4 regions of the Paeniglutamicibacter psychrophenolicus genome follow, and region 3 is predicted to be linked to each of the others. Evidence: riboswitches for the same ligand, from Rfam matches in the RefSeq annotation. Region 3 holds a riboswitch; each other region holds the start of a gene.
The links. Region 3 has a riboswitch for S-adenosylmethionine ahead of JOF46_RS00910 (substrate-binding domain-containing protein). Riboswitches for the same ligand answer to the same signal wherever they lie in the genome.
Positions count from the first base shown of each region.

Region 1: linked by a shared signal. The riboswitch ahead of JOF46_RS21235 (hypothetical protein) and the one ahead of JOF46_RS00910 (substrate-binding domain-containing protein) in region 3 are both predicted to bind S-adenosylmethionine.
Region 2: linked by a shared signal. The riboswitch ahead of JOF46_RS01300 (O-acetylhomoserine aminocarboxypropyltransferase/cysteine synthase family protein) and the one ahead of JOF46_RS00910 (substrate-binding domain-containing protein) in region 3 are both predicted to bind S-adenosylmethionine.
Region 4: linked by a shared signal. The riboswitch ahead of JOF46_RS20995 (hypothetical protein) and the one ahead of JOF46_RS00910 (substrate-binding domain-containing protein) in region 3 are both predicted to bind S-adenosylmethionine.

Region 1 is NZ_JAGIOE010000001.1:4,724,748-4,729,910, forward strand. It holds gene JOF46_RS21220 (bifunctional polysaccharide deacetylase/glycosyltransferase family 2 protein) at 1-1,156, opposite strand, end outside; gene JOF46_RS21225 (hypothetical protein) at 1,153-1,755, opposite strand; gene JOF46_RS21230 (zinc-dependent alcohol dehydrogenase family protein) at 1,916-2,974, opposite strand; SAM riboswitch class IV at 3,129-3,258, shown strand; gene JOF46_RS21235 (hypothetical protein) at 3,279-3,563, shown strand; gene JOF46_RS21240 (PDR/VanB family oxidoreductase) at 3,614-4,615, opposite strand; gene JOF46_RS21245 (aminotransferase class I/II-fold pyridoxal phosphate-dependent enzyme) at 4,618-5,163, opposite strand, start outside.
Region 2 is NZ_JAGIOE010000001.1:316,955-322,117, reverse strand. It holds gene JOF46_RS01305 (CoA-binding protein) at 1-300, opposite strand, end outside; gene JOF46_RS01300 (O-acetylhomoserine aminocarboxypropyltransferase/cysteine synthase family protein) at 300-1,673, opposite strand; SAM riboswitch class I at 1,831-1,926, opposite strand; gene JOF46_RS01295 (histidine phosphatase family protein) at 2,058-2,609, shown strand; gene JOF46_RS01290 (methyltransferase domain-containing protein) at 2,643-3,290, shown strand; gene JOF46_RS22635 (LuxR C-terminal-related transcriptional regulator) at 3,383-5,104, shown strand; gene JOF46_RS01280 (methyltransferase family protein) at 5,106-5,163, shown strand, end outside.
Region 3 is NZ_JAGIOE010000001.1:210,334-215,496, forward strand. It holds gene JOF46_RS00905 (sugar ABC transporter ATP-binding protein) at 1-1,495, opposite strand, end outside; gene JOF46_RS00910 (substrate-binding domain-containing protein) at 1,479-2,519, opposite strand; SAM riboswitch class I at 2,667-2,762, opposite strand; gene JOF46_RS00915 (shikimate 5-dehydrogenase) at 3,426-4,253, opposite strand; gene JOF46_RS00920 (hypothetical protein) at 4,917-5,163, shown strand, end outside.
Region 4 is NZ_JAGIOE010000001.1:4,668,788-4,673,950, reverse strand. It holds gene JOF46_RS21005 (DUF222 domain-containing protein) at 1-1,385, opposite strand, end outside; gene JOF46_RS21000 (VIT1/CCC1 transporter family protein) at 1,582-2,685, opposite strand; gene JOF46_RS20995 (hypothetical protein) at 2,927-3,199, opposite strand; SAM riboswitch class IV at 3,220-3,331, opposite strand; gene JOF46_RS20990 (DinB family protein) at 3,344-3,922, opposite strand; gene JOF46_RS20985 (sodium:solute symporter family protein) at 4,017-5,163, opposite strand, start outside.

The DNA of each region.
Region 1 (5,163 bases), 4.5 Mb from region 3:
AGGCGGCGATGGACCGCACGGCCGCCTCGATGCCGGCCGATTCGTTGTAGGCGGGGACGATCACGCTGACCGGGTCGAGGACCTCGGTGCGCATCGGTGAGGTGAACCAGGCCCGGCCGCGCTCGGCCTCGCGGCTGCGCCGCACGGACCGGCTGTGCCGGAAGGCGACCACCATCACCAGCACCGCCCGCGCCAGCGTCACGACCCCGGCCGCGACCAGGCCCCAGGAGATGGCCGTGGCAACGGCATCGGTGAAGCGGACACCGAAGACGAATGCGGTCCCGATCAAGGAATCGGCGACGGACGCCTGCCGGGTGCTGTCCACGCCGATCGAGTCGCCGACCGTGGTGAAGCGGTGGCCGGGCCCGTCCTGCTTCCCCAGCGCCGCGGACAGCGCCTCGACGGTCTGGGAACGGTTCCCCCCGCCGTCGTGCATCAGGAGCACCTGGCCCCCGGCCCCGTGCAGCAGCAATTGGCCGGTGATCACCTTGGCGCCGGGGGCGCGCTCGTCTGCGCTGTTGAGTGTGCTCAGCACGGTCAGGAAGCCCTCGTCCGCTGCCGTCTCCATGGCCGACCACTGTCCGTTCGTCGTGGCCGCGTTCCCCGAGCTGTGGGGCGGGCGCAGCAGCGACGGCGATTGGCCGGTGATCCCCGCGACGACCTTCTGGGCACCCCGGATCTCGAGCTCGCGCCGCCACGAGGGGGCCCCGGAGAGGTCGGCGTGCGTGAGGGTCTGGATGCCGATCTCGTGGCCCTCGGCGGCCATGCGCCGCAGCAGCCCGGGCTGCCGGATCGCCGAGGTGCCGGTGACGAAGAAGGTGGCATGGACCCCGTGCTCCCGCAGGACATCGAGGATCTTCGGCGTCCAGACCGGGTCGGGCCCGTCGTCGAAGGTCAGGGCCACGGTGCGGTCGGAGGGGCCGGCCGTGCGGACATCCTGCCCGCGGGCATCAATGATCGGGCCACCGTCCAGGACTGCCTCCGGGACATTCCCGGCGGCGCGGCTCACGGGCGCGGGGCGATCGCCGATGCCTGCCAGGTGGTTCATGTATCCCTGGATGGCCAGCGACAACCCCAGTGTCAGGACGACGACAACCATGAGGAACCAGTGCGCCGCGATGCCGCCGGTGCGGGCCACCCGGCGTCCGCGGCTCACGGAAGGGGCTCCCGGGTGGGCTTGGCCGGGCCGGTGCCGCCGTGTCCGGGGGCGGTTGCATTGCGGCCCGGTGCGTCCTGGCTCCTTCCCGGGGTGGTCGGCTCGCTGCCGGGGCTCGGCGCGGCACTCGCGGGAGCAGTGCTCGGTGCTGCTTGCGGGGCCGTGGTTTCACGGGGAACGGCCGAGCTGGAAGGGGCAGCGGATTCGGTTGCGGAAGAAGGCGCGGCGGTGGGCGCGGTTTCTTCAGGGGCGCTTGTGGCCGCCTCGGTGCCGGCGGTCGCATCGGGTGCCGCCACGGGTGGTTCCTCGGCGCGTTCGGATGCCGGGGTCGGGGTTGGTGTTGGCCGCGGTTTCGTCGAGGCTTCGGGCCCGGCCGCGACCGCTGGCTGTCCCCCTGAAACGGGCAGCCTCGGTGCCGCGGTCGTGGAGCCGCCCAGGAAGGCGACCAGGAGCAGTGCCACGTACAGCGCCATCAGGCCCACGACCACCATGCCGGCCTTCTTGAGTCGCTGCAGGCGCCTGCCGGAGGGGTCGACGAAGACGGGGTCGCTTGCGGCGGTGGACGATCCTCGGACGGGGGCTTGGGTAAAAACAGGCATTGTTGACCAACGATAACGCACGCCCGCAAAGGTCACAAAATGGTCACGATGACAAGTCCCGAGGCTCGTCGCCCTTGAATTGCGCGGCGCACGGGACTAGGGAAAAAACCTTCCACAGTGTGGTCCGACGGGTTTCCGGGCCGCACGGCGGAAGGGGGCGTCAACCCAGCTTGAGCATGACCTTGATGGAGTTTCGCTCGTCCATGGCCCGGTAGGCCTCGGGCGCCTGCTCCAGGCCCATGACGGTGTCGAAGACCAGGCCGGGGTTGATGAGGCCGGCCAGCACATCCTCGAGCAGCTCGGGCAGGTACGCCCGGGTGCTGGCGGCACCGCCGGCGACCGAGATGTTCTTGGAGAAGAGCACCGAGATCGGCAGCCCGTCCTGGCCGTGCGGAACGCCCACGAAGCCCAGCGAGCCGCCGGGCCTGGTGCAGCGCAGTGCCTGGTCCATGGCCTCGGCGGTGCCCACGCATTCGAGCACCGAATCCGCCAGCACTCCCCCGAGCAGTTCGCGCACCTTCACGGCGGCCTCGGCCCCGCGCTCGGACACCACATCGGTGGCCCCGAATTCGCGGGCCAGCGCCGCGCGGTCGGCGTGCCGGGACATCGCGATGATGCGCGTCGCCCCCAGGCGCTTGGCGGCAAGGACCCCGCACAGGCCCACGGCGCCGTCGCCGACGACCACGACGCTGCGCCCGGGCGCCACCCTGGCCCCGAGCGCGGCGTGGTGCCCGGTGCCCATCACATCCGAGAGCGCCAGCAGCGACTTGGACAGCGACTCGTCCGGTTCGCTGACGCCCGGGACCGGAACCAGGGTGCCGTCGGCGTTGGGGACCCGCACCGCCTCGCCCTGTCCGCCGTCCACCGGCAATCCGTTCTCGTCGTTCCCGCCCCAGGCAGCCCGGTGTTCGCAGGCGACCTGGACGCCGTTGCGGCACGGCGGGCAGGTACCGCAGCTATTGGCCCAGGGTGCCACCACGAAGTCGCCGACCTTCAAGGTGGCGACCTTGCTCCCGAGCGCCGTCACGGTCCCGATGAACTCGTGGCCGATGCGCCGGGGCTCCGGTGTCGGGTTGATCCCGCGGTAGGGCCACAGGTCCGAGCCGCATACGCAGGCGGCGGCGACCTTCACGATCGCGTCGGTGTCGGTGAGCAGGACGGGATCGGGGCAGTCCTCGACGCGGATGTCCCGCGGTCCGTGGATCAGGGTGGCGCGCATTTTTTCCTCCGCAAACTTGGTCTGGTGCTGTCTTTTCCCAGCCTATGCTTCCCGGCCGGGCATGGCCCCTTCTGCGATGCCGTGACGGTTTGTTGCGCCAGCCCCAGCCCCGGTGGTGGCAATGTGTCCCCGATTCAACGTAGGGTTGAAACAGCTTCACGAGTTCTGGTCGCTTCTAGCAAAGCTCCGACTGACCAGGCACCAACCCCATAGTTGCACGGTGGGTGGTTCGGATGACGAAGTGGCCCCTTCACGCATCCCGCGCCCAGGGGCAAGGACAACGAATATCAAGGACGTGTGCATCATGTACAGCCCCACCCTGGCCACCGCTTCTCCCGCCAATCCGCTGCCGCGCTTTTCCGGCGACTGGATCACCGCATGGCTCGATATCGACAACGACACCAGCCTGCTGCACGTGGGCGCCGGACCCGAGGAGTGGGTCCTCGAGGCACTCGCCCCGCACAAGCTCTCGGCCGTCCTGGAAGGCCGCGGACCCGTCGAGGTCCAATTCAACCCCGAGCTCCTGGTGGTGCTGCTGCCCGGGGCCCACGAGCTGGTCGGGGACTCGTTCTTCCGCCTGCGCGCCTGAAGTTCCAGGACCCCCCGGCCGTTCTGGAACCCCAGCCGCGCGACGCCTCGCTAGATGTCCAGGATCATGCGCAACCCCTTGCACCGAGACACGCAGATCATCATGGTGTCCCCCGCCTGGCGTTCCTCCTCGGACAGCAGCGAGTCCCGGTGATCGATATCGCCCGAGACCACCGGGGTCTCGCAGGTCCCGCAGATGCCCTCCCGGCAGGAGTTCAGCACCGGCACCCCGGCCTCCGCGAGCGCATCCAGGATGCTGGTGCCCACCGGCACCTGCACCGTCACGCCGTCGGTGGTTTCCACGGTGAACTCGTGGTCCCCGTCCGCCGGGGCGGTGGCGGCCGGGTCGGCCACGAACCGCTCGGAGTGGAACCGGGTCTTGTCCTCCCAACCGGCGGCCAGCGACGCAATGAAGTCCAGCAGCGGGCCCGGGCCACAGGCATAGGTGTGGAACGCTGCCTCCGCGTCCCCCAGCAGCTCCTTCAGCGGGTAGAGACCGGCGGTGTCGTCGGCATGCACATGCACCTTGTCCCCGTAGCGGGCCAGCTCGGCGGTGAACGCCATCGATTCCAGGCTCCGGCCCAGGTAGACCATTCGCCACGGGATCCCGGATTCCTCGGCCGCGGCGAGCATTGGCAGGATCGGGGTGATCCCGATGCCCCCGGCAATGAACAGGTATTCCGGGGCCGGCTGCAGCCCGAAGTTGTTGCGCGGTTCCCGGACCTTGACCCGGGCACCGGGCCGCAGGTCGTCGTGCACGTAGGCGGAGCCGCCGCGGCCCGCCGGCTCGCGCAGCACCCCCAGCCGCCAGCGCCGGGCCCCGGCCTCGGAACACAGCGAGTACTGGCGCAGCAACCCGTTGGGCAGCAGCACGTCGATGTGCGATCCCGGGGTCCAGCCCGGCAGCGGCAGGGCCGCCGGGTGCGCCAGGTGCAGGGAAAGCACGCCAGAGGATTCGGTGCGGATCTCGGCGACCTCCACCTCGAAGAAGCCGTCCGTCCCGATGCCCAGAAGGGCCCTGGAATCAGGATCCAGTCCGGTGTCGATGGTCATGGTCACGATGCACCTCCAGTGCTGTGATGTGTTTCCGCGGACGATGCCGCGCTATGCAAAACCGGGATGCCCGGCAGGGATGGATCCAGCGAGTCGACGGCGTCCAGCACCGCGTCGGAGGCCTCGCGCACGGAGATGGTCACCCGCACCCCCGAGCCGGGGAAGGCACGCACCGAGACGCCGCGGGCCACGCAGGCGGCCTCCAGCTCCAGCGAGCGCGGTCCGGCGGGGATCCACAAGAAGTTCCCGCCGCTGGGCGGGACCGGCAGGCCGCGGGCAAGCAACCCCTCGTGCAGGTACGCGCGCTCGGCCACGACCCCGGACACCGTGGCGGCCAGGTGGGCGGTGTCGGACCAGGCCGCGACAGCGCCGGCCTCGGCCAGCGAACTGAGCCCGAAAGGCGGGGCCACGGCACGGATGTTCGCCGCGATTCCCATGCCGGTGAGCAGGTAGCCGGCCCGGGCCCCGGCCAGTGAGTAGGCCTTGGAGAAGGTCCGCAGGATGACGAGGTTCGGGTGGGACTCCAGCAGGTGCCGCGAGTCGGTTTC
Region 2 (5,163 bases), 110 kb from region 3:
CGACTCGTCCAGGACGCCGGGCAAATCGTCGTGCTTGCGGAAGACCTCGACCAAATCCGGGGTCTCTGGCAGGTCCGCGAGCGACTTGTAGACCGGCTGGCCCAGGATCTCATCGAGCACCGGGTTCACGAAGTAGACCTTGTACTTGGAGCTGGAGAGCAGGTAGGTCGCCACGAAGTAGCTCGCGCGCGAGGGCTTGTTCGAGGCCCCCACGATCGCGATCGACTTGGTGTTGCGCAGGATCTCCAGGCGCTCGGCCGCGTTCGGGCCGACCCAGCTGCGGGTATCTGTGGCGGTCATTACTTGGCTCCCGTCACGGCGGCCGCGCGAGCCGCATCGATGGAGCAGGCAGCCCCGTCGTAGGTTTCCTCGGCAGGAGCATTGGCAACCTGCTGCGAGGCGGTCAGCGCCTGGTCGAGGTCCCAGAGGATGTCCTCGAGGTCCTCGAGGCCCACCGAGAAGCGGATCAGGTCCTCGGGAACACCCGCGGCAGCCAGCTGCTCGGTGCTCAGCTGCTGGTGCGTGGTGGAGGCAGGGTGCAGCACCAGGGTGCGCACATCCCCGATGTTGGCCAGGTGGCTGGCCAGCTGCAGCGCCTCGATGAAGGCGGTGCCTGCGGCGCGGCCGCCCTTGACTCCGAAGCTGAACACCGAGCCGACACCCAGGGGCAGCAGCTCCTTCGCTCGCTCGAAGTGCGGGTGGGAGGGCAGTCCCGCGAAGTTCACGTAGGAGATGCGCGGGTCGTTTTCCAGCCATTGCGCCACGGCCTTGGCGTTGGAAAGGTGCGAGTCCATGCGCTGGGGCAGGGTTTCGACGCCCTGCAGCAGCTGGAACGCGGACTGCGCCGGAAGCGCCGGTCCGATGTCGCGCAACTGCTCGGAACGCAGCTTGGTCAGGAATCCGTACTCGCCGAAGTTGTCCCACCAGGAGACGTTGCCGTAGGAGGCGACCGGTTCGGTCATGGTCGGGAACTTGCCGTTGCCCCAGTTGAAGGTGCCGGCCTCCACGACGACGCCGCCCAGGGTGGTGCCGTGGCCGCCGAGGAACTTGGTGGCCGAATGGATCACGATGTCCGCGCCATGCTCGATCGGGCGCAGCAGGTACGGCGGGGTCAGCGTCGAGTCGACCACCAGCGGCAGGCCCGCGGCGTGTGCGACCTCTGCCAGGCCCTTGAGGTCGGCGATGTCGCCGGAGGGGTTGGCGACGACCTCGGTGTAGATCGCCTTGGTGTTTTCCCGGATCGCCGCGGCGAATTCCGCCGGGTCCGTGGAATCGATGAAGGTGGTCTCGACGCCGAAGCGGCGCAGCGTCACGTCAAGTTGCGTGATGGTGCCGCCGTAGAGCTTCGAGGAGGCCACGATGTGGTCCCCGGCGCCGGCCAGCGCGGCGAAGGTGATGAACTCGGCGGCCATGCCCGAGCCGGTGGCCACCGCGCCGATGCCGCCCTCGAGGGACGCGATGCGTTCCTCGAATGCCGCAACCGTGGGGTTGCCGATGCGCGAGTAGATGTTGCCGTACTTTTGCAGCGCAAAGAGGTTCGCGGCGTCGTCGGAGTCCTTGAAGACAAACGAGGTGGTCTGGTAGATCGGCACGGCACGGGAACCGTGCTCGGCGTCCGGGGTGCCGCCGGCGTGAAGTGCGCGCGTGCGGAATCCAAATTGATGTTCGGCCATGATCGGTGGCTGACTCCTTGCATGTGCGGGCGCGGCCTTCCACTGCCAGTGGATGCCATGCCCTGAGGGGGGTGGGGCTGTGTTGCGTGGTTTCCCGGGGTCAATGCAGGGTCGATGCCGTGGCGGGGCCCGGCACTCCCAAAGATTGCTTGCGCGCTCTCCATCGCTTCTGGCGGTAGCACCTGGTCCACCGGAGTGTGGAAGGTTGCTGCGGCGTCACTGAACCAGATCTCTCGGCCGCTCGGGATGGTGGTCTGCCATCCATTGTGGCAAGAAAACCGCCCGCGGCCAAAGAATGTGAGCTTAGGTTGCGGACGCGGGGAGGCAAATCGAAGATCCTGCATCCGGAACTGCCGGCAAACCGCGCCCGGTAGGCTTGGGGGCATGAGTGCAACATTGGTTTTGGTTCGGCACGGTGAGACCGCCTGGAACGCCGAGGGCCGCCTCCAGGGGCAAACGGATATTCCGCTCAACGACCTGGGCCGCGAACAGGCCCACGTCGCGGGCCAGGAACTCGGCTCCGGATCCTGGGACGTGCTGGTCTCCTCGTCGCTCGAGCGTGCAGTCGAGACGGCGGAACTGATCGGGCAGAACCTGGGTCTCGCGCTGACCGAAAAGCTCGATGGCCTGCAGGAACGCAGCTACGGGCAGGCCGAGGGCGAGGTGGTCCGCGACCTGCCGCGCGAGAGGATCGACCAGCTGCTGCAATCGGCCGAACCCGAGGACGCGGTGGCAACCCGCGGCCTGGCTGTGCTGCACGAACTGATCCAGCGCCACGAGGGCCGGAACATCATCGCGGTGGCCCACGGAACGCTGATCCGCCTGGCCCTGGACACCATCGGCGGCGGACCCAAGCGCCCCATCATGCGCAACGGCGAAATCGTGCACGTCGACGTGCACAAGCTGCGCGAGCATTTCCGCGAGGCCGTGCACTAGAAAAGACCGCTCCGGCGGGCGCACCATGTGTGCATGAACGAAACGTTTTTCGGGGACCCCGAATACTATGCGCGCTTTGCGCGTGCCTATGACGCGATGGTCGGCTCAAGGCTGTACAACCAGATGTTCTGGGGTGCCGATCCCCGGCAATACACCGCCTTCGCGGCCCGGGCGATCGGCTCGGGAACCGGCCCGATGCTGGAGGTGGCCGTCGGCACGGCGCAGGCCACCGCGGCCCTTCACGTGGCCAGCGCCCGGATAACAACCCTGGTGGACATGAGCGCGCCGATGCTCAAGCTGGCCGGACAGGCCATCACCGAGGCGGCTGGCGGGACCCTGCCCGAACGGATCACCCTGGAATGCCGGGACATGCTTGAACCGCCCCAGGACCTGCGCTACGAGACGATCCTGGGGCTCGGGCTGCTGCACCTGGTCCCGGATGTCGCTGCCACCGTCCGGGCGCTTGGCCGGCAGCTGGAGGATCACGGAAAACTGTTCCTGGCCTCATTGGTCAAGGGCCCGCGACGGTCCAACGCCTACCTGGGCTTGCTGAAGGCGCACGGCGACATCGCGGTGGCGCGCACGGCCGGTGAGCTCTTTGACGAGGTGCGGGACGCCGGGCTGGGACAGGTCACCGTGACACGCCGCGGGGCCATGGGCTACGTGGAGATTTCGCTCTAGCCGCGAGGCCAAACAACGCAGCCCAAGACCGTCTCGACGCGGCGGCCACCGTACCTCGCAACTGCGGTATTCTGGCCGCAGAGGTGGTCGTCGTGGCGACAAACGGGGCCTTGGAACAGGGCCGTGAAAGCTTTGCGGGGCAAGATTGGAAGGCCGCGCACAGAGGCCTTTCCGCGGCGCGGAACCAGGCGCCGCTGGACGGAACGGACCTGCTCCGCCTGGCCATCGCGGCCTATCTGCTGGGCTTCGACGCCGAAAGCCGCGACAACCTTGAACGCGCGTACCACGGCCAGATGGCCGCCGGACGGTTTCCCGAGGCGGTGCGTGCGGCGTTTTGGCTGGTGCTTGAGTTGGCCCTGGGCGGCGACGTGGCCCGGGCGCAAGGCTGGATGGCCAATGCCCGGCGATTGCTGCCGCACTGCCGGCCCGATTGCGCCGAGCAGATGCTGATGCTGATTCCCGAGGCCCTCTTTCAGCTGGATTCCGATCCCGGTTCCGCCCTGGTCGCATCGACCACGGCGCTTGAGGCAGGGGAACGGCTTGGCGACGCGGAGCTGCTGGCCCTGGGGATCCTGGGACGCAGCCAGGCACTGATCCGGCTCGGACGGATCGCCGAGGCCCTGCCGCTGATCGACGAGGCCATGCTGGTGGTCACTCGCGATCCGGTGTGCCCGATCGCCGTGGGAATCGTCTACTGTGCCGCGATCTCCGAATGCCAGGACGTCTTCGATCTGCGCCGTGCCCGGGAATGGACCGAAGCCCTGGGTGATTGGTGCGACCACCAGCCCGACCTGGTCCCATACCGCGGGCAGTGCTTGGTGCACCGCGCCCAGCTGATGCGCCTTCGCGGCGAGCTGGACAGAGCTGCGGCGGAGGCCGCCCGTGCCGCGGACTGGCTGGCCAGGCCGCGGCACCCGGCCCTCGGGATGGCCCACTACGAGCTGGGCGAACTCGAACGGATCCGGGGTGACGCCGCGCAGGCCGAGCGGCACTACGGGCGGGCACACGGCTTCGGTGTCTCGCCGCAACCCGGGCTGGGCCTGCTGCGCCTGGACCAGGACCGACCCCGGGAAGCCGCTCCGGCCCTGGAACGTGCCCTTGCCGAAGCCTCGGCCGCCACCGACCGGGCGCGGTTGCTGCCCGCGGCGGGGGAAGCGCTGCTGGCCGTCGGACGGTTGGCGCGGGCCACCGAACTGGCCCGCGAACTGGCAGGGATCTCCCATTACTTCGGCTCGGTCCAGCTGCAGGCCGAGGCGCTGCTGCTGCAGGGAAGGATCCTGCTGGCGCAGAGGCATCCGGAACAGGCGCTGGCGCTGCTCAGCCGGGCGCGGGAACACTGGTCGTCCCTGGGCCTGCCCCTGGAGGTGGCCCGCACGCGGTTGCCGATGTCGGAGGCCTGCCGGTTGCTGGGGGACGCGGAGGGCGCCCGGATGGAACTGGATGCCGCTCGGGCCTCTCTGCGCGAACTGGGGGCAGCGGCCGCGCTGGGCCGGGCCGCCAAGTCGCTGGAGGCCGGCCCGGTACCCGGTCCCGGGGCGAAGCCGGACACCGCAACGCAGACAGTCGGCTTCGGGCCGATTTCCCCGCGCGAAACGGAGGTGCTGCGGCTGGTCGCCACGGGGATGACCAACCGCCAGGTGGCCCAGACACTGTTTCTCAGCGAGAAGACCGTGGCCCGGCACCTGAGCAACATCTACACGAAGATCGGGGTGGAGAACCGGGCGGCCGCCACCGCCTATGCGTACGACCGCGGCATCGCCGCGCGCGCCGGAGCGCGCCGGGTCGCGGACGGCGGGAACCATGGGGTCCATTAGCATGGCGGCGGACAGCCGCAGCGCCCGGTGGCGCCGCGGACTGTCCAATGTCCCGGTCC
Region 3 (5,163 bases):
AGGCGATCCCGAGGACTTGCTCGGTGGTGACCTCGCTGCCGGAAAGTTCGGCGGCGACCGACCCGCGATAAAGCACCAAGGTTCGGTCGGCGATACCGACGAGTTCCTCAAGGTCCACGCTGACGACCAGCACCGCGGCGCCCGCATCCACCAGCTCATTGATTTGTGAATAAATCTGGGCGCGGCTGCCCACATCGACCCCGGAAGTCGGCTGGTCCAGGACCAGCACCGAGGCTTCACTCGCCAGCCACTTGCCCAACACCACCTTTTGCTGGTTGCCGCCGGAAAGACTGCCGGCCATGGCCGAGCCGTTGGCCGGGCGCACATCGAGCTTCTTGATGAAGTGTTGAGCGAGCTTGTTTTCCAACGCAGGGGCGATGAAACCCAGCACACTCGACACCTTGGCCAGGGTGGCCACGGAGAGGTTTTCAGCCACCGTGTTGCGCAGGAAGATGCCGTCGCGGCGGCGGTTGGAAGGCACGTAGGCCCCTCCGTTGGCGACAAAACCCGCTACGTCTCGCACGGGCGCACCGTTGACCTCGACGGTTCCGTGCCGCTTTGCGGTTCCGGTGAGGGCGTCGGCCAGGACCTCGACCCCCGAGCCCACCAGGCCGGTGATCCCCAGGACCTCGCCGGGCAGAACCTGGAAGTCGAGCCCGTTCAGGGCCCTCGGCACCGAGAGGCCGCTGACTTTCAGTGCAGGCGCAGTCTTCCGGGGGCTCCGTGGGGTGCGGCCGTGGTCGAATTCGACGACCTTGCGTCCGACCATCATCTCGACGACATCATCAAGGGTGTCCCCGGAGCGCAACGACTTCTCTCCGACGTTGTTGCCGTTGCGCAGCACGATGATCCTGTCGGTGATGGTGTTGAGTTCCTGCAAGTAGTGGGAGATGTAGATGATTCCTACACCGGCCTCCTGCAGACGGCGCAGCGTGCCGAAGAGCTGCTCGACCTCGCCGGCTGCCAAGGGTGCGGTGGGTTCGTCAAGGATCAGCACGCGCGGCTTGGAGAGCACCGCACGAGTGATCTGGATCAATTGTTGCTGTGCGACGGTGAGTTGCCCCACCAGAAGCGATGCGTCGACCTCTTGGCCAGTGATCCGTTCGATATCCTCGGCGGCCCGTTGCTCGAGCCTGCCGCGTCGGACCCAGAGGCCGCCAAGGGTGCCGAGCCCCAGATACAGTTGTTCTGCCACCGTCAGTTGTGAGGCCAGATGCCGCTCCTGGTGGATCACGTGGACCCCCAGGCCCTCGGCGTCGGCGGGTTTGGTGATATGAACCGGTTGGCCATTGATCAGGATGCTTCCCGAATCGGCGGCGTAAAGACCGGTGAGGATCTTGATCAAGGTGGACTTGCCGGCGCCGTTTTCGCCCACCAACCCCAGGATCTGTCCGGAGCCAAGTTCGAGGGAAACGTCGCTAAGTACCTGCGCGGACCCAAACGACTTGTTGATGCCGATCATTTCCAGCAGCGGAGCCTTAGATGCCGAGGTCACGACGCACCTGATTCACGTTGGTCTTGTTGACGAAGATCGGGGCCAAGTAGCTGGTAGTGGGAACTTCGTCTGCACGCTCGCCCAAGAAGAGCGCGACGTTGGCTATCGACTGGGCTGCCATCGCCTTGGTCTGCTGCGCCACAGTCCCGGTGTAGGAGCTTCCCGCGTCGGCGATCAGATCTAGCGCACCAGGTTCGGCATCGACGCCGTAGAGCTTGATGTTATTGTCTCCCGTCGGGTCGATGGCCTGGGCCGCTCCGATCAACGGGATATCCCAGCAGCTCCAGATGGCGTCGATCTCACCGGCGGGGAGACGGCGCAGCTGGTCCTGGATCTGCTTCTTGGCGTCCTCGATGGTGCCTTCATACTTGTCCTGCAACTCTGGCTGCTGGATTTCGATCCCGGGGTAGTCCTCGAGCACCATTTTGAGTTCGTTGTAGCGAATACGGCACGGGGTCACACCGGGGAATCCATTGAAAGCAATGATCTTGCCCTTGCCCCCGATGTCCTCGGCCAGGGTGCGCGCGAGAGTGGAACCAATGGTCCAGTTGTCGCTGGTGACATTGTTGATGCTGTACTCGGACTGGAAATCGATGGTGAAGAGGGCGACGCCCGCTTCGCTGACCTTTTTTAGGGCTGGGCTGAGAGTCTGTGCATCGCCGAGAATCACGACGATCGCATCCGGTTGCTGGGCCAGGAGATTTTCCACGTTGCTGACGTGCTTGTCATCCTTGGCCTCGGCTTGCGTTGCAATCACCGTGCCGCCGAGCCCCTCGATGCGCGTCTGGAGTTCTTCGTAGACGACCCGGCTGAAGTCGTGAACGATGTCTTTGGCCGCGATCCCTACAGTCTTGCCTTCCAGAGATGGGACTCCTTCCAGCGGATCTGCTGCCTCGGCCGGAACGCCAGCGGCAACGGTCCCGCCTTGGACGGGCACCTGGGCGGCCTCGGCCACGGGTTCCTTCAGGGAACAACCCGTGACAAGGAAGGTCAGGGCCGCTGCGGTGCCGATGCCCTTCAGCATCGCTACACGAAGTGAACGACGGGACAAGTCCCGGCTGTGGTGGGGGTTTTGCATCAAGACATTCCTTCAACAATCTCAGTGGCGAAGAAATCGGCAACCGGCATTTCCATGCAAGGGCAAGACCTTGCACCGGGAAGCTTCGCGAGATCTCCATCGGTCCTGGCGGAAGCACTATCCACTAATTGCTCGGTGGACTTGCTGCGGCGTCAACAAGCCAGGTCTCTCGGCCGCTCTGGATGGGTACACTTCGATTCAAACAGCCAATTCTTGCCCGGGGAACCCAAACGTCACATGACGACCACATGCGGCCTCATGACGATATGAAAGTCCGTTTTGGCCTTAATGCGGAGTCTTATTTGGCTGCCAAGCCCTGGAATGTGGTCATGTGACGCAAGAAACCGTCACGTTCCGTCACCAATTGGCCCGGCGAACTGAGTTGAGCGATTTGTTCCGATCGCGTCGCGAAATATGTCGCGGGCTGCCGTGGCCAGCCACAAAGTGAAGTCTTCTGGCAAGGCTCCGCAATGGGCAACGGATCTAGAATGGAAATATCGAAAAAGGGTCCGGTGGCCGCCATGAAACACGTAAACAACCAACCGACTGGTCAATCAGGCAATGTTCCACGTATGGGGCCCGCGGCGTTGCATGGCTCGGCATCCAGTCCGGGACTTCCCAATCTCGCGGGTGCCCAGAATCCAGGACCCGGCACGGGGCACATTCTCTACGGGGAAAACGGCCGCTTGTCCGATGAATCTGCCGATCCCTGGGAACTCGAGGGCCATCTCGGTGACCGTGGCGGACTGCGTCGCTTTCTTGGCTTTTTGCGCGGACGTTGAGTGCCGGCGGGAGCGAACTCCCGTCTCGATCCACGTCGCACAACGTTTCGAAGGCTGTCGGATTCCCGGCTCAGGCTGTTTGCGCGCTTGCCAGCATGAATTCGCGGGCGGCGTGTATTTGCCCGGCGGTGGGCGTGATGCCGGTGTAGAGCACAAATTGTTCCACAGCTTGCAGTGTTGCCACGTCGGTCCCGGTCACCACGCGCTTTCCTGCCGCGCGTGCTGCTCGGATCAAAGGGGTCTCTGCCGGCACGGCCACCACGTCGAACACCACCTGCGCCGCTTCCACCTGATCCAGCGAGAAGGGCAGCATGTTCGACTCGTTGCCACCGGCCATGCCGATGGGGGTGACGTTGACCAGCAGCTGCCCTCCGTCGGCGACTTCTCGCTTCCACGTGAAGCCATAGGTCTCGGCCAGGTTCCGTCCGGCCGATTCATTGCGGGCCACCACCACGACGTCTCCAAACCCGGAGTGCGCCAGTGCCGCCACCACTGCCTTGGCCATCCCGCCCGATCCGCGCACCACGGTGGGCAGCGACGGAGATACCTCATGGAGCCCCAGCAGCTGGAGCACCGCCGAGTAGTCGGTGTTGTGGGCGGTGAGGATCCCGCCGTCATTGACGATGGTGTTGACCGAATCGATGGCCGCCGCTGACGGAGCCAACTGGTCAAGCATCGGGATGACAGCTTCCTTGTAGGGCATGGAAACGGCGGCACCCCGGATACCCAGCCCGCGGATGCCGGACACGGCCTGGGCCAGGTCAGTCGGGGCGAACGCCTTGTAGATCCAGTTCAATCCCAACTGGTCATAGAGGTGGTTGTGGAACAGCGTCCCGTTGTTGCTGGGCCGCGCCGCCAGCGAGATGCAAAGCGTCATGTCCTTGTTCAGTATCGGCATGCCCCGAGTCTATTCCGGTTGCCGGGGCCCGCTCCGGCACCACATGGGCCATCAGGCCAGGTGTCTTGATCCGAGGTGTGGCAGTGCGGACCGCCGGACAGGCGTCGTGCAGGCACCACGCCTCGGCTATCTTGGCGATGGTGGGATGTGCACGATGGGGATCGGCCAGGTTACGGCGAACGGCCTCGGGGCCGCGGCAACTGAGCGAGCTGATCGCCCTGGATGATCCTGCGAACGAGCGCTGGAGCGTACGCACGGAGACCCGGGTGCGCTGCATCGTCCACGCGGACCTGCACGACAAATTTGTATGGAAACTGCTCGAACGCGACGACTCACTGGTTGTCGGGAACTCCGCGGGGCCGGTGCACCCGGGCCCGATCATCGAGGCGTCCACGGAAACCCAGGGGATCACCATCGGCCCGGAAATCCCCGGGTACCCGTTCAAACAGGGCACACCCGCGGCGGTTGGTTACGCGGCCGCTTCCGCAGCGCCGTTTGGATTGCGTGCAACGGCGTCGGGTCTCGCGATCTGGCTGCGACCTCAAACCGGAGGTCGGCTCATGGTGCTTGCGATTGTCGTGCAGCTAGTCTGGGCTCGGGTGGCGATCTTCCGAGAAAGTGCCCAGAGGGAAAGGTGCTTGGCCAACCACGAGAGGCAGACCCATGGATTTTCAGAACTCCGGCAGTTCGACCATTGGCAAGCTACTTGAGGAAGTCTCTTGGGAAACGGCCGCCAACTACCGCAGCGGCGGGCGTGGACGCGAGAACGTCCTCACGGCCGAGTTCCTGATCGGTCTCGATTTCCTCCCTCGAGATTTGTTTCTTGGCGGGCTCCTGCGGGCGGCCAAGGGTGCCGACCTTGCGCGCATGGACCTTGCCTCCGAGGCTGAAGGCATCCAGCTGCAGTTCC
Region 4 (5,163 bases), 4.5 Mb from region 3:
ATGCCGGTGCCGGGCCGCAGTGGCGGAGCCGTGGAGATATAGCTGTGGCCGCTGGGGGTGGTGATCTTGAAGGAGTGCCGGCCCTGACCGGACAGCGGTTCCTCGTGCCAGCCGGGCGCTTCCTTGGTCCGGTTGCACGTCTTGCATCGACCCGAGGCATTGTTCTCGGTGGTCTTGCCGTTGCGGCGCACCTGCACGATGTGGTCGAGTTCCTGGATGCGGCCGTTGCAATGCGGGGTGCGGCAGCGTTGGTCGCGGAGGCTGATGAAGCGCTTGAGGTTTCCGGCAAAGCGTCGGGCCGCGGAGTCCATGGCGACAAGCTTGCCGGTTTCCGGGGCGGCGTAGAGGCGCCGGTACCAGGTGTTCAGCGGGTGCTCGGGGTCGCCAGCCACCAGCGAGCGTGCCCTGGCGGCGCTGATGTAGCCGTGGCCCGGGATCAGTGCCGGCTCGTCGCTGTCCCCGGTAAGGCTCTCCGGCTCCATGATCAGGAACAGCGCCACGGGCCTGGAGCCGGTGGCCTTGGTGTCGGTAAGCGCTTCGAAGACGGTGTCAGCCGCGACCTGGGCATTGGTGCGCTCGTCCCCGGGCTCCCGGGGACGTTCCATTTCGCGGTTGAGCACCTGCAGGATGGGGATGCCCTGGTCCAGCGGAAATTCGCCGACGATCCGCACGGTGTTTTCATTCAGCTGGTAGCCGCTGGCATACCGCTTGTCGGCAGCGTCTTCTTCCTTCTTTTCGGCCGTTTCCGGTTCCAGGATGAGGGCCCAGTATTCGACCAAGTCACGCAGCGTCGCAATCCCTTCCACGAAGCAGGTGTGGGTGTCCTCCCACAGCAGGGAATCGAGCATTCTGCGGTTTTCGATCTTGAGGTTCCGGGTGCCGCTGATGACCACGTGTACCTGGTCCCAGGTCAAGATGCCCTGGCGAAGCCCCTGGTGGCAGCGGGGCAGGTCTTCGGCAAGGAGCCGGAAGTCGTTGGTGCGATTGGTCCCGCCCGTCGGGGACAGGTGCAGGGCCAGGGCAACGTCCCCGCTGGAGCCCCAGGCGGGGTTCTTCTCCCTGATCCCGGCGCGCTTCCGATCGGCAACCAGGCAGTCTTGGTAGGCGACACTGTGGTCGGCCTGCTTCGCCGTGGCGGCGCATTTCAAGGTCTCCAGGGCGCCAACTGCGGCCACCGCGTCATGGGTGCCGGTCAGCACCGGGGCCGCGTTCACGGCGGCGGCCAGGGACAGGATCCCCTCGGTGCCGGTGTGGGCCAGATGCTCGGCAACCAGTGCATCCATATCCGCACCGTCGGCCAGCAACGTTTCGTAGCCCAGGTCCTTCCCGGCTCCACCTGTGGCGGTGCCGGCTGAAGGGATGCCGCTCGATGACGTCGTTGCCATGTCTCCATTGTAGAACCGGGAATCGGGAAATGGAACAGTTTCTCAAGGAATTTAGAAAATATATTCGAGTCCTGTTGTGGACGATTTCTCCTCCGTACAAATGCCCCTTCGCTGGGCAACCGGGAGGAAAGGGCGCCGCCAGATCCCCGACCTTGGGGGATGGCAGCGCCCTGACATGGATTTTGCGGGGAAACCGCTAGGCCACGGATCCACCGAAGAGCAGCCCCAGGGCGTAGGTGACGCCCGCGGCGCCCAGGCCGATGGCCAGCTGGCGCAGCCCGCGCTTGGTCGGGGAAGCACCGGAGAGCAGGCCGACCACGCCCCCGGTGAGCAGCAGGGCGATGCCCACCAACAGCGCGGAGAGCATGATGGCAGGGGTTCCGCCCATGCCGAAGATGAACGGCAGGATCGGGATCACCGCGCCGGAGGCAAAGAAGCAGAACGACGAGGAGGCAGCTCCCATGGCCGAGCCGATTTCCTCGTGTTCCTGCGCCTCGGCGATGTCGGCCAGTTCGGGCTGAAGCGACAGCGAGGGGTTGCAGTCGCAGGAGTAGATGCCCATGCGTTCGGCGGCACGGTGGGCCGCGTCCTCGTCGCTCATGCCTCGGGCCTTGTAGACCAGCACCAGCTCGTTGGCGTCCAAATCCAGGTCCGGGGCGGCGGCCAGGGTCACCTGGGTGGGCTTGGACGCGGAGAGCAGCTCGCGCTGCGAGCGCACCGAGACGTACTCGCCGGCGGCCATCGACAGGGCGCCGGCGAGCAGTCCGGCAATGCCGGAAAAGAGCACCATCGAGGTGGCCACCCCGGTCGCGCCGATGCCCATGACCAGGGCGAGGTTCGAGACCAGGCCGTCGTTGGCGCCAAAGACCGCGGCGCGGAAGTTGCCCGAAAGCTGGTTGCGGCCCCGGGTGGCCAGGCCGCGCACGACCTCCTCGTGGACCAATTCGTCGGCGGCCATCTGGCGGCTGGCGTCGGTGTCCCCGGCATAGGGGGAGTTGCCCTCGGCGCGCTGGGCCAGGGCCAGCACGAAGACCGAGCCGAAGTGCCGGGCCAGGAAGCGGAGCATGGTGCGGCGGATCGAGGGGCTCATGGCCTTGCCGGCATGTTCGCCCAGCAGCGTGCGCCAGTGTTCCTCGTGGCGGGTTTCGGCCTCGGCCAGTCCCAGGAGGACCGCGCGTTCCTCGCCTTGGCGCTTGTTGGCCAGTTCGCGGTAGACCGCGCCCTCGGCGACTTCGTCGGCCAGGTACTTGCGCCAGCGTTTGATCTGGGCTGGGGTGGGGGTCGGCGCTTGCGGCGTCATGCTCTCATCCTCGTGTGGGCGTTCACGGCCTCGGGAGGCCATGCGATGGGGAGGCCCAGCGGGATTGTTTCTTGGGTGCGTTGGACCTCGGGCCACCAGTGTGTGGACCGAAGGTCTCGTTCGCCCGGACCAGGCGTTGCCGCCTCTGGCCCTGGGTGGATTGCCGGGTTACGACGTTGTAACCAGTATGTCGACGCACCGCTGTCCCGCCGCTGCCGGCGGGTCTGGGAACTACTCCCCTTCAACCCACGAGTGTAGCGTTCGGAAGGGTCCGGGAGAATTCGCTGAGGCTAAAAATCCGGGTCTGGCCAGTGGCGCAACCGGCCTTCGGGATGCGCACCACCAGTGCCCGGGCGTCGGGGTTCCAGCGCGGGGAGGCGACCGCGTTGGCCAGGTCCGCGGCGAGGGCTTCGGCCTCCGCGACGTGGAAGCGCAGCCAGGTGCCGTGGATGCGAAGTTCGAGGACCGAGCGGTGCACATCGAGCAGGGGCAGGACGGGGATGGAAGGTGCCATGGCGGGACGGGACGGCCTTTCGCTAGCTCTTGCCGGGGCCAAATGGACCGCGGCCGCTTCTTCATCCGAACCACCCATGAACCTGGGGTTGGTGCGCGTCTTAGTCGGAGCTTGCCGACGCGTCTCGTGAAGCTGGGTCCCACATTACCGCGATTCGGAGGCGCGCAGGATCTTTTCGTGTAGTTCGTTCCACGCAATGTCGTCATACGGCGGCATGTTGTCGTTGTCCCGGCGCATCCCGGTGGACCCGTCGATGAGCTCGCGCAGGATGTCGGCGTGCCCCGCATGGCGCGCGGTTTCCACGTTCATGTGCAGCATCAGCCGCCCGAGGGTGGTGTGGCGCCGTTCCCCGGGCCACCACGGAACGGTTGCCGGGGCGTCCAGGGACAGCGCGGCGATGTTGCGGTTCGCAGCCTCGATGGCCCGCCGGTAGAAGGCCAGGACCTCGGCGCACGGGACATCGGCCGAAACCCACATGTCCGCGCTGTCATCCGCATCGGCCTCCAGCGCCGCGTAGTGCTCGTCCGCGATGCTGAAGCCGAGGCATTGGACGAAGTATCCGTACTCCACGAACCCGAGGTGCTGGATCAGGCCCAGGATGCTGGTGCCCGTGGGCACCATGGGCCGTGTCAGCTCCTTGTCGCCGAGCCCCTCGGCCTTCCAGAGCATGGCTTGGCGGGAGTTGTTCAGGTACGTCGCCAGGTGGTCCTTGAAATCGTCCATGGGCCCAGCCTAGGAGCGCGGGGGCCGGTTGGGAATGGCCCCCTCCGGCGCGGTGCGCCAGAGGGGGCCATCGGTGGTGCGGTGCCGAAGGGACCTAGCGTCCGGAAACCTCGGAGAGGTCCACGCCCTCGGTGTCGCCCTGCCCGGCGACCCGCGCGTTCCAGTTGGTGATGACGGAGGGCTCGGTGGGCCGGGTCAGCAGCGAGACCACCACGTAGACCAGTGCCGAGGCGACAAGGCCGAAGTAGATCGGCTCGTTGGCGTAGATGCCGTCGAAGCGGTTCTCCGCCTGGATCTCCAGGGTGATCATGGTGCCCAGCGTGACGATGGTTCCGGCGGCCATGGAGGCGGCGGCGCCCAACCCGTTGCCGCGCTTCCAGATGAGCCCGCCGATGATGGCCACCAGCAGGCCGCCGACCAGGATGTCGTAGGCGATGGTCAGGGCCGCGACCACGTCGGAGACCATGATGGCCAGCACGATGGCGACCACGCCCAGCAGCAACACCCAGATGCGGTTGGCGCGCACGTCGTGCTCCGGGTTCTCGTTGGTGTTCACGTGCATCTGCTTGCCGAACCAGCTGGCCACGAACGGGGTGACGTCGGTGCGGGCAACGGTGGCCGCGGCAATCAGCGCGCCCGAGGCGGTGGACATCATCGCGGCGACGGCCGCGGCCAGCACCAGTCCGCCGATCGCGACGGGCAAAAGCTGGGTGGCAACCTCGGCGTAGACGACGTCCTTGCCGAGGTTGGCCACGTCGATCTCCGGAAGGGCGACGCGGGCGGCCAAGCCGATGACCGCGCCCGCTGCGCCGTAGAGCACGCAGTAGATGCCGGCGGTGGTGCCGCCCCAGCGGGCCACGGTCGGGGTCTTGGCGGTGAAGACGCGCTGCCAGATGTCCTGGCCGATGAGCAGGCCCAGGGTGTAGACCACGAAGTAGGTGATGATGGTCTGGACGCCGATGCCGTCCCAGGTGAAGAACTCGGCGCCGACGCGCTCACGGATCCCGGACATGCCGCCGGCTGCGTTCAATGCGAAGGGAAGCATCAGGAAGAAGATGCCCACGGTCTTGATGACGAACTGCACCTGGTCGGCCAGGGTGATCGACCACATGCCGCCGATGGTGGAGTAGATGACCACGATGACCCCGCCAATGGCGATGGCCATCCAGCGTTCCCAGCCGAAGAGGACCACGAAGATCGTCGCGTAGGCGCTGGTGGAGGTGGCGCAGAGCATCAGCGTG